3 regions of the Brevibacillus borstelensis genome follow, and region 1 is predicted to be linked to each of the others. Evidence: riboswitches for the same ligand, from Rfam matches in the RefSeq annotation. Region 1 holds a riboswitch; each other region holds the start of a gene.
What was found. A riboswitch is a leader RNA that binds a small molecule or an ion and turns the genes downstream of it on or off. The one in region 1 is predicted to bind cyclic di-AMP.
Positions count from the first base shown of each region.

Region 1 (3,274 bases):
TTCCCTTGAGTGCAGTCCGATGGTGAATCATTGCTGCCAAAGCGGCCGCACCGGACGGCTCTACTACCATCTTGGCCCGTTCCGCAAGGCTCACCACCGTCCTTGCAATCTCTTCCTCGGAGACCAATACCATCTCGTCGACGTATCTTGTCGTGTGTGCATACGTGATCTTTCCCGGCTTTTTGGCCATCAATCCATCCGCGATCGTATCCACCTTTTCCACTTCAAACGGACAGCCGTGCCGAAGCGATTCATACATCGCCATGGCCCCCTCGCTATTCACGCCGATCACGCGCACGGCCGGCTTTGTCTCCTTCAAAGCAGCCGCCACGCCCGATATCAACCCTCCCCCGCTGACCGGAACGATGACCACGTCAACGTCGGGAAGCTCTTCCAAAATCTCCAGGCCGATCGTGCCTTGCCCTGCGATAATATGCATGTCTTCAAACGGATGGATCAAGACAAGACCTTCGCTTTGGTGAAGCTCCAGCGCTTTTTCATACATGGTAATGGAGGTGCTCCCTCCATCTACTACTTTGGCGCCGTAATGAAGGATCGCATTTTGCTTGCTCGGTACAGGATTGGTCGGCATGACCACTGTAGCTGCAATCCCTTGGATCTGGGCAGCGTAGGCAGTGCCTGCGCCGTGATTGCCTGCAGAAAAGGCCACGACACCCCGTCTTTTTTCCTCGTCTGTCAGGCTCACGATCTTGTTGTACGCGCCGCGGATTTTGAACGCCCCTGTCTTTTGCAGATTCTCGCATTTTACGTAGATGGTATTGCCTGACCATTCGCTGAAAGTGCGCGAATACTGCATAGGTGTCGGCAAGATGACACCCGCGAGATTGGCCCTGGCTTGCCTGATTTGCTCCAATGTAACGAACATGCGTTTATCTCTCCTCTTCCCTGATTTCTACGACCATTTCAATCTCCACAGGCAGATTCATGGGCAGAACGGATGTGCCCAAGGCAGAGCGGGCATGCTTCCCCCTGTCGCCAAAAACGTTCACCAGCAGATCGGAAGCCCCGTTCATAACCTGGGGCTGGTCGTAAAAATCGTCTGCGCTGCTCACCAGTCCGAGTACTTTCACAATCCGCTCAATCTTATCAAGATTGCCAATCTCCGCTTTGATCATGCTGAGCAGGTTGAGGACAGTAATCTGTGCCGCCTCATATCCTTGTTCTACAGTAAGCTCCCTGCCCAGCCTGCCCGTATAGAGCGGTTTCCCATCGACAAAGCAGCCGGCTCCTGAGGTAAAAACCAGGCAGCCCGAACGCACGCAGGATACGTAGGTTGCCAAAGGCGGTTGGTTCGGGGGCAGACTTACCCCCAGCTCTTCAAGTCTCTTTTCCACAAATGACAAAAGTACCACCACGCTTTTCTGAAAATTCTAATCAACACTCGATATTCTCATTCTATCACGATCCCGGAATAAAATGATACAATTTTTTTGATATCGACAAATTTTTTAGAAAAAATCAACAACATGCACCCGTCCGCTGAATCCTCCAGCCGCCTGTCATGGAAATCATGCCACAAATACACGGCGGTATTTCCTTTTCTGAACAAGCGTCAACAAGGTCTGCCATTATTTACAGGTTCCATTCTCTCAAGTCTATTTGTTATCCTAGTTAAGCCAAACAAACAAGCCGAAACTTCCAAAGAAGTGGAAGTGCGGGGGACTTCTTTTTGTAGAGTTAGCCACTCTGCATTGGGGTGAATCACGCTTGTGAAGGGTTGTATCCTCAGCCCGAACCCGACAACTAACCTCGTAGGCGAAGAAAAGGAGACGATGAGAACATGAAACCATTCGGCAAGTCTATCATCGCTATTGCTTTGGGATTGGCTGTTACTTCGATGTCCACTTCAGCATTTGCTGCCACATGCCCGGTAAAAAATGTTGTTAATCAAGGGCAATGGCTCCCATATTTCATGAATTCCCAACCTTCGCAACAATCCCAACCATCGAACCAATGGAACCAATGGAACTGGGCATTTCCATCCAACTCTATGCAATGGGTAGAGCTTCCGATGCAACAGCCGGTACAAAAACCGGTTCAGCAGCCGGTGCAAAAGCCGGTACAAAAGCCAGTTCAACAACCGGCTAAAGCTCCGGCAAGCAACACTGTCAACGCTTCCTCCCAGTTTGCTCGCGAAGTGGCAAATCTGGTAAACCAAGAGCGTGCAAAAGCTGGTCTGGCTCCGCTTGCTTACGATGCTGCATTGGAAAAGGTAGCATTGGCAAAAGCGGCTGACATGGATCAAAACAACTACTTTGATCACAACAGCCCTACCTACGGTTCTCCATTTGACATGATGAAGCGCTTTGGCGTATCGTACATGACTGCCGGCGAAAACATCGCCATGGGTCAGCGCAGCGCTGAAGAAGTGATGCAGCAATGGATGAACAGTGACGGTCACCGCAAAAACATCATGAACCCGAATTTCACGAAAATCGGCGTAGGCTACCAAAATGGTTACTGGGTACAAGAATTTACCGGATAACCTTGATGGCTGCAGAGAAGAACCGAGTTGCTCAACAGAGTGACTCGGTTTTTTCGGTTTTTTCCCTGCTTGCAAAAAAAGCCCACCTGAAGCTGGTGGGCATGGTATCGATCTAGGCTTTTGTGATCAAAGGAGAAAATGGCGACACCCGGATCAGAGGCTCATTAACGAGCGCACCAGCCGCCGTCGATGACCATTTCAAGGCCGCTCACAAACGAAGACTCGTCCGAAGCGAGATAAAGTGCACCATAAGCGATATCCTCGGGTTTGCCGAGACGAGGCAGCGGCGTTTGCGCCTGAAAAATGCCCCGAACCTCTGGAGCCGTGATCATTTGCGTCATTGGTGTTTCGATAATGCCCGGGTGAATGGAGTTCACGCGGACGGAATCCTTCGCGCATTCGACAGCTGCTGCTTTCGTAAGAGCTCTCAACGCCCCTTTGGAAGCGGTGTAACCATTCGTAAAGTTCAGAGCAACTAGTCCTGCGATAGACGAAATGTTGATGATGGAACCGCTTCCAGCCTTTTTCATCTCAGGGTAAACCAGCGTCATTCCCAGCACGCAGCCGGTCAGGTTTACATCCATCACCTTGTTCCAGTTTTCCATCGTAAATTGCTCAATCGTAGCATCTGTACTGATACCCGCATTGTTTACCAGGACGTGAATGTTGCCAAATGCCTCCAGACCTTGTGCGATGACGTTTTTCCATTCGTCCTCGGAAACGACGTTGTGTTTGACCCCGATGGCTTCCCCGCCGTCCGCCTTGATT
Region 1 covers NZ_CP144922.1:2,922,453-2,925,726, reverse strand. Annotated here, with positions in the region: gene ilvA (threonine ammonia-lyase) at 1-886, opposite strand, end outside; gene V5G20_RS13845 (RidA family protein) at 891-1,364, opposite strand; cyclic di-AMP (ydaO/yuaA leader) riboswitch at 1,639-1,794, shown strand; gene V5G20_RS13840 (CAP domain-containing protein) at 1,802-2,506, shown strand; gene V5G20_RS13835 (glucose 1-dehydrogenase) at 2,671-3,274, opposite strand, start outside.

Region 2 (3,274 bases), 1.3 Mb from region 1:
GCCGCCACAGAAGAGTGCAAGCAAAACAAGCCGCAGCTTCAAGAGGTGGCCCTGAACCATCTGGCACGCTGCTTCTACGCGTAAAGGAGGCACATAGCAATGGACCAGACGAAAGAACCGCTGTTGGTGGTTAAAGGGTTAAAAAAGCATTTTCCCTTCAAGAAAGGCATGTTTTCCAAAGAGACAGGCTACGTACGGGCCGTAGATGGCGTCGACTTTACCGTGTACCGCGGAGAAACGCTGGGAATCGTCGGAGAATCCGGCTGCGGCAAGTCGACCACCGGCCAGATGATTTTGCAGCTGCTGGAGCCGACCGAAGGGGAGATTTGGTTTGAGGGAAAAAATCTGTCCACTCTCGGCAAAGCCGAGGTCCGCACTTTGCGGCAGCACCTGCAAATGATTTTTCAGGACCCGTATTCCTCGCTCAATCCGCGGATGCGGGTGGAAGAAATCGTGGCCGAGCCGCTGCGCGTACACGGCACCCACAAAGGAAGCGAGCTGAAGGAAAAGGTTGTGGAGCTGCTGCGCCTTGTCGGGCTGGATGCCCACCATATGAGCCGCCACCCGCATGAATTCAGCGGCGGGCAGAGACAGCGGATCGGCATCGCGCGCGCCCTCGCCTTGAATCCGAGCCTGATCGTCTGCGACGAGCCGGTATCGGCGCTCGACGTGTCGATCCAGTCGCAGGTGCTGAACCTGCTCAAGAAGCTGCAAAAGGAGCTAAAGCTGACCTACATTTTCATCGCCCACGGCTTGCCTGCCGTCAAGCATATCAGCGACCGGATCGCGGTCATGTACCTGGGCAAAATCGTGGAGCTGGCAGAGCGCGACGAGCTGTTTGCAAACCCGCGCCACCCCTACACGGAAGCGCTTCTGTCGGCTGTCCCGATTCCTGATCCGACGCAGCGAAAGGAACGGATTGTCCTGCAGGGCGATCTGCCGAATCCGGCCAATCCTCCGTCCGGCTGCCATTTTCACACCAGATGTCCGTATGTGCAGGATGTGTGCAGACAGACTGCGCCGACACTGACAGAAGGTGCTGCAGGGCATTTTGTCTCCTGCCATTTCCCGCTTGCTCAAAGCCAGGAAGGCGTTATGGGATAAAACTGGCATTTGTTTCACGAAAAAAGGAGGTGCCCCGATGTCTTTGGCAGACAGAAGGGGCCTTTTTTCATCAAGTAGAGACTGAGTGGTCATCCGGAGATTTGACTTGATGATCGAGTTCATGCATAATAGCCATAAGCTTAATTTCCGATTTGCATAATCGGAAAGCGGGGGAACCACTTTTTCCGGGGCGAATCGGCAGCATATCTGCCGTAGGGAACCATCTTTCCCGAGTCCGTCAGCTAACCTCGTCAGCCTCAAGATGGGTCAAAACAAGCATTCCGTGTCAGATCATTCCGACGTGGAAAACAATTCGGTTTTTTGACCCTATGCTTTTGCAGGGTCTTTTTGTATTTTTACAGGTACAGACCCTGCATTGGCGGGGTCTTTTTATTTTCAAAAATACAGCGAAAAGAGGGGATGCGAATGGCAAATGCGGTTGTCTTTGAACGCGTGCGCAAATCGTACGGCTCGACGACTGTGATCCCGAATCTCAATCTGGAGATTCCCGAGGGGAGCATCACAGTGCTGGTCGGGCCATCCGGCTGCGGCAAGACCACGACGATGAAGATGATCAACCGGTTGATTTCGCCAACATCGGGGACGATTACCGTCGGCGGAAGGAATTCGGCGGAGGTCGATCCGGTCGCGCTGAGGCGGAGCATCGGCTATGTGATTCAGCAGGTCGGCCTGTTTCCCCACCTGACAATCGCGGAAAATATTTCGCTGGTGCCACGGCTTCAGGGGGGAAAAGGGTCGATTGATCACAAAAAGGTCGATCGCCTGCTCCATATGGTCGGCCTGGCCCCCGACCGGTACCGGGACAGATACCCGTCCGAGCTCTCCGGAGGCCAGCAGCAGCGGGTAGGGGTAGCCCGGGCGCTGATGAGCGATCCGCCGATCATTCTGATGGATGAGCCTTTTTCGGCGCTCGATCCGGTTACCCGGGAGCAGCTGCAGGATGAGCTGATCCGGCTGAACCAGGAGCTGAACAAAACAGTCGTTTTTGTCACCCACGACATGGATGAAGCGTTGAAAATCGCCGACCAGATCGTGGTCATGCAAAACGGGAATGTGATCCAGCAGGGGACGCCCGATCACATTTTGCGCCATCCGGCCAATGATTTTGTCCGGGAGTTCATCGGGGAAAAACGGCTGCAGTCCCACCTCGGGCAGCTTGTCCAGGATGTCATGGTCACGCAGCCGGTTACCGTCTCCCCGGGCCGAGGGCTGGCGGAGGCTGTACAGATCATGCACCGCAAGCGGGTAACCGGGCTGATCGTTGTCGACAAGCATGGGAAGTACTTGGGCATGGCGGATACGGCGGATATTCACAAGCGGTACCCGGATGAATCGCTGGCCATCCGCGATGTGATGCGGACAGACACCATGACGCTTTCACCCGACACTCCGCTCGCGGATGCCATCGGCTTCGTGCAGGAAGCTCCGTACGGGTACGTGCCGGTCGTCCGCCAAGACGGGACGTTGGCAGGCTTGTTGACAAGGGCCAGTCTGGTCGATGTGCTTGCACGGCCATACTTGGATCAGGAGAGGAGCGTGGCGCAATGAGTGAAGTGATTTCCGTAATGGCAGACCGCTGGCCGGATATTGTGCAGGCGAGCTGGGAGCATATCGTTCTGTCTGTCGTCGCGTTGTTCTGGGCGATTGTAGTTGCGGTGCCGACAGGCATTCTGCTGACCCGGTACCGGAAGCTTGCCGGTCCGGTGCTGGCCGTGATCTCGGTCTTCCAGACGATTCCCAGTCTGGCGCTGCTCGGATTTATGATTCCGCTGTTTGGCATCGGACCGATCCCGGCTGTCATCGCGATGGTCATTTACGCGCTGCTGCCTATCGTCCGCAATACGTACACCGGCATTTTGGACGTCGATTCCTCGCTGCTGGAAGCAGGGCGCGGCATGGGGATGACCAAAGGCCAGATGCTGCGGATCGTAGAGCTTCCACTGGCCCGCCCCGTCATATTTGCCGGGATTCGCACGGCTACGGTCATGACGATCGGAGTGGCGACGCTCGCGGCGTTTATCGGGGCAGGCGGCTTGGGCGACCTGATCCTTCGCGGGATTGCCATGGTGGACACGGGCATCATCCTGGCAGGTGCGGTGCCGGCTGCGCTGCTGGCGGTCTTGTTTGACCTGATTCTGGCCTGGGTAGA
Region 2 covers NZ_CP144922.1:1,576,133-1,579,406, forward strand. Annotated here, with positions in the region: gene V5G20_RS07315 (ABC transporter ATP-binding protein) at 1-84, shown strand, start outside; gene V5G20_RS07320 (ABC transporter ATP-binding protein) at 100-1,104, shown strand; cyclic di-AMP (ydaO/yuaA leader) riboswitch at 1,232-1,376, shown strand; gene V5G20_RS07325 (ABC transporter ATP-binding protein) at 1,531-2,673, shown strand; gene V5G20_RS07330 (ABC transporter permease) at 2,670-3,274, shown strand, end outside.
Region 2: another riboswitch for cyclic di-AMP. It lies ahead of V5G20_RS07325 (ABC transporter ATP-binding protein); the one in region 1 lies ahead of V5G20_RS13840 (CAP domain-containing protein).

Region 3 (3,274 bases), 1.8 Mb from region 1:
CAGATTGGCTTCCGCTTCCATCCGCAGCACTTTTTCTTCCATCCGGGAAAAGCCTTTGCCGGCAGATTGATTGCCCATGCCGACAATTGCATGGTTCACTTGTTTTTGCGTTTTCGCTACTTGCGCTCTTGCCATCAGAGTGAATTTTTTCGCTCTCATTTTATAAAATTCTTCTTTCAGCTCGGTCAGCTTCTCGCGCATTTGCTGAGCGGCTTCCGATGCTGTCAGATAAAGGGCTTCGTATTCCTGGGCACGCAGCTCGTATTGCTTCTTGTCGGCCAAAGCCCGGCGCGCGAGCAGGTCTTCCCCTTCGGTCAGCGCCAGCTTTACTTGACGATCGCGTTTTTCCGCAAGCGCCACTGCCTCTTCCCATTGCTGGTGGAATTTCTTCTCCAGGGCCACTTGCTTGGCTACTGCCACTTCTACTTGTCCGATCTCCACTTCCATGTCACGCATGTACTGATTGAGCATAACCACCGGATCTTCCATTGAATCCAAAGCGTCATTCACAGAAGCCACCGTCAAGTCACGCAGTCGTTTAAAAATACCCATTTTTTAGTCCTCCTTATCATATCACAAGAAATTTGATTGTCATGTACCTTGCACTTTTCAGGTTTGTTTCATCACTTGTCATCGATATCAAGGTTGTTGCTTCTTGGCCATTCTGTGCTCCCAGCCGTCCAGAGCATCCTCTTTCAATACCTGCCTTGCCCACTGCCGCTCCCATACTGTCGGCATGGAATCATGCGTCTTGTCACTGCGGCGGATAAAGCGGTACCCGAGGTAAATCACTCCGATAGCCAGTACGACATTGAACAGTAAATGCAGCTTGCCGATCAACATTAACAGCCCGAACAGAAAGACCAGTATCCCCCAGAAGCGGGAACCGGAGCTGCCAATCACTTTACGGGCTCCGTATAACATGATCAGCCCGGGGATCAGCACACCGAGGAAATCGCCGCCGTCGATACCGAGTTGGTCCAATAAGACAAACCCTCCGGTCAGCAGCAATGCGAGTCCAAGGAGCACCTTGCCAGACCGCTCACTCATGAAATGCTTCCCTCCAATCGACTATTTGTTGGTGTGTCAACCTTATGCCTTTATTCTAGACGGGGCGAGTGTTCGACATAACGGGCGAGCGGTTGGTTTTTGCCTCCGTCCCTGGACGGATAAAGTGTCGTCCCCCAATCGGACAAGGATCCCTCTTGATTGGATTCAGCCCTTTTCCGGCGCAGGGCGAGCCGTCATGGAGAAGAAAAGTCCGACACATGGTTTCCATTACATATAGAAGAAAAATGTCGTTTGCACGGTACTGACGAAACGTTACAGCTTATGACAAAATATTGTGACGAAATCGTGAACAAACAAGGGTAGAAAAAGGAAAAGTGGGACAAGTGTTGAATTGTGTGGAGGTGCGTGTAAAAAAATATCGAAAAATAGCCGAGTTCCGCTATGCGGAAACGGGGGACCCACTATCTTTGGGGTGAATGGCTGCGCTCTCGCAGTCTAGGGCATTCCTTTCGACCGAACCCTTCAGCTAACCTCGTAGGCTCAGGAGAGGAGCAGTATCTTTTGCGCAAGACAGTAGTTTCTTTGCTTATTGCCGGATTGCTTGCAATGGGTACCGGTGCGGCGCATGCTCAGGAGGGAACCCCCCTGATGACTGTCGTCAATGATCTGTACGGTGTCCCTTACAAGTCTTCCGGAACCACGAAAAAAGGCTTTGACTGCTCCGGTTTTACACGCTATGTGTTTGATGCGCTAGGTGTAGATTTGCCTCACAATTCTTCTTCTCAGTATCAAGTCGGCCAACCGGTTAGCCGCAAAGATTTGCAGCCCGGCGACCTCGTCTTCTTCAAGACGAATGGAAGAAGCATTTCCCACGTAGGAATCTACATCGGCAATGACACGTTTGTGCACTCGGAATCTGGCAGAGGCGTCGTCAATACCAAATTGAGCGACCCCTATTACTGGAGCAAACGCTATGTAGGAGCCAAGCGAATCGCTGCTCCGGCACTCCAGGCGAAAGCCACCGACACTCCTCCAGCCAAGAAAGCGGTACAAGCGGCTTCCTTGCCTGAAGCACAACCAGAACAACAAGCGAAAGCGCCCGAGGCAGCTCAACCAGAGCAACAGCCTGGGCAGCAGGCAGCAGCTGCAGCTGAGACACCAGTTGAGACACATACAGTGCCACAGCCGGAACAACAGCCGGAAGCGCAGCCTAGCAAGTAAGTGCAAGCACAAAAATGAAAGCCAGGGACGTTAGGTCTCTGGCTTTTTCTGACGAAATTTAGTACCTGGTGTCAATAGGAAGTAACACCCGCTATTCTTCATTATATGTCCTTTTTCCTGCCGGAACACGCTGGTAACGTTTGGTTTCTTTGTCCTTCACCAGTCAAACCGTGTTATGATAGGAGAGAATACAAATATTCAGGAGATTTGAGGTTACTGGGGGAGTACCTGTGAAAGACCATATTTTGCTTGTAGACGACAATCAGGAAATCATAGAGCTTCTTGAAGATATTTTGGAAAACGAAGGGTATGAGGTCACTTTTTCAGAGAGCGGGGAGCATGCCCTTACTTTGTTGAAGCAAGGCTTGAAGCCCAATTTGATTCTTTTGGACATCATGATGCCGAATATGAGCGGCTATGAGCTGTGCTCGCAAATTCGCCGCGAATCGGACCTGCCGATCCTGTTTCTCAGTGCGAAAGGAAAAGCGGTCGACAAAGTCGTCGGTTTTGAAATCGGCGCCGATGACTATATCACGAAGCCATTCGACACGGAAGAGCTGCTCGCCCGCATCCGGGCGCATCTGAGAAGGTACGAGCGGATTCGCAAGCATACCGAAGAGCACAGCGAAAAGGACCCATCCGGCTCCTCCATTACCGTTTTGAAATTTAAAGGACTGGAAATCCACAAGGAAACGTACTCGGTGTATGTAAATGAAGAAAAAATTGACCTTTCCACCAAAGAATTTCAGTTGCTCACCTTTCTGGCCGAAAATGCCGGCATTGTGTTTACCCGCGAACAAATTTACGACCGGGTATGGGGATACGGCTACGGCTCCCTCAATACTGTGACGGTTCATATCAAAAATTTGCGGGAAAAGCTGGAACGGGAGCGGCAGTACATCAAAACGCAGTGGGGGACGGGTTACGTTTTCATCGGGGAGAAGGTGTAGATGAGCATCCGCAACAAGCTGTTCCTCTCGTTCTTCGCACTGATTGCGCTGAACCTGTTCGTTTTCAAGTTTGTCTTCGAGGATATTATTGT
Region 3 covers NZ_CP144922.1:4,725,860-4,729,133, forward strand. Annotated here, with positions in the region: gene V5G20_RS22670 (PspA/IM30 family protein) at 1-552, opposite strand, end outside; gene V5G20_RS22675 (LiaF transmembrane domain-containing protein) at 640-1,050, opposite strand; cyclic di-AMP (ydaO/yuaA leader) riboswitch at 1,429-1,567, shown strand; partial or broken gene V5G20_RS22680 (C40 family peptidase) at 1,573-2,082, shown strand; gene V5G20_RS22685 (response regulator transcription factor) at 2,463-3,182, shown strand; gene V5G20_RS22690 (sensor histidine kinase) at 3,183-3,274, shown strand, end outside.
Region 3: another riboswitch for cyclic di-AMP. It lies ahead of V5G20_RS22680 (C40 family peptidase); the one in region 1 lies ahead of V5G20_RS13840 (CAP domain-containing protein).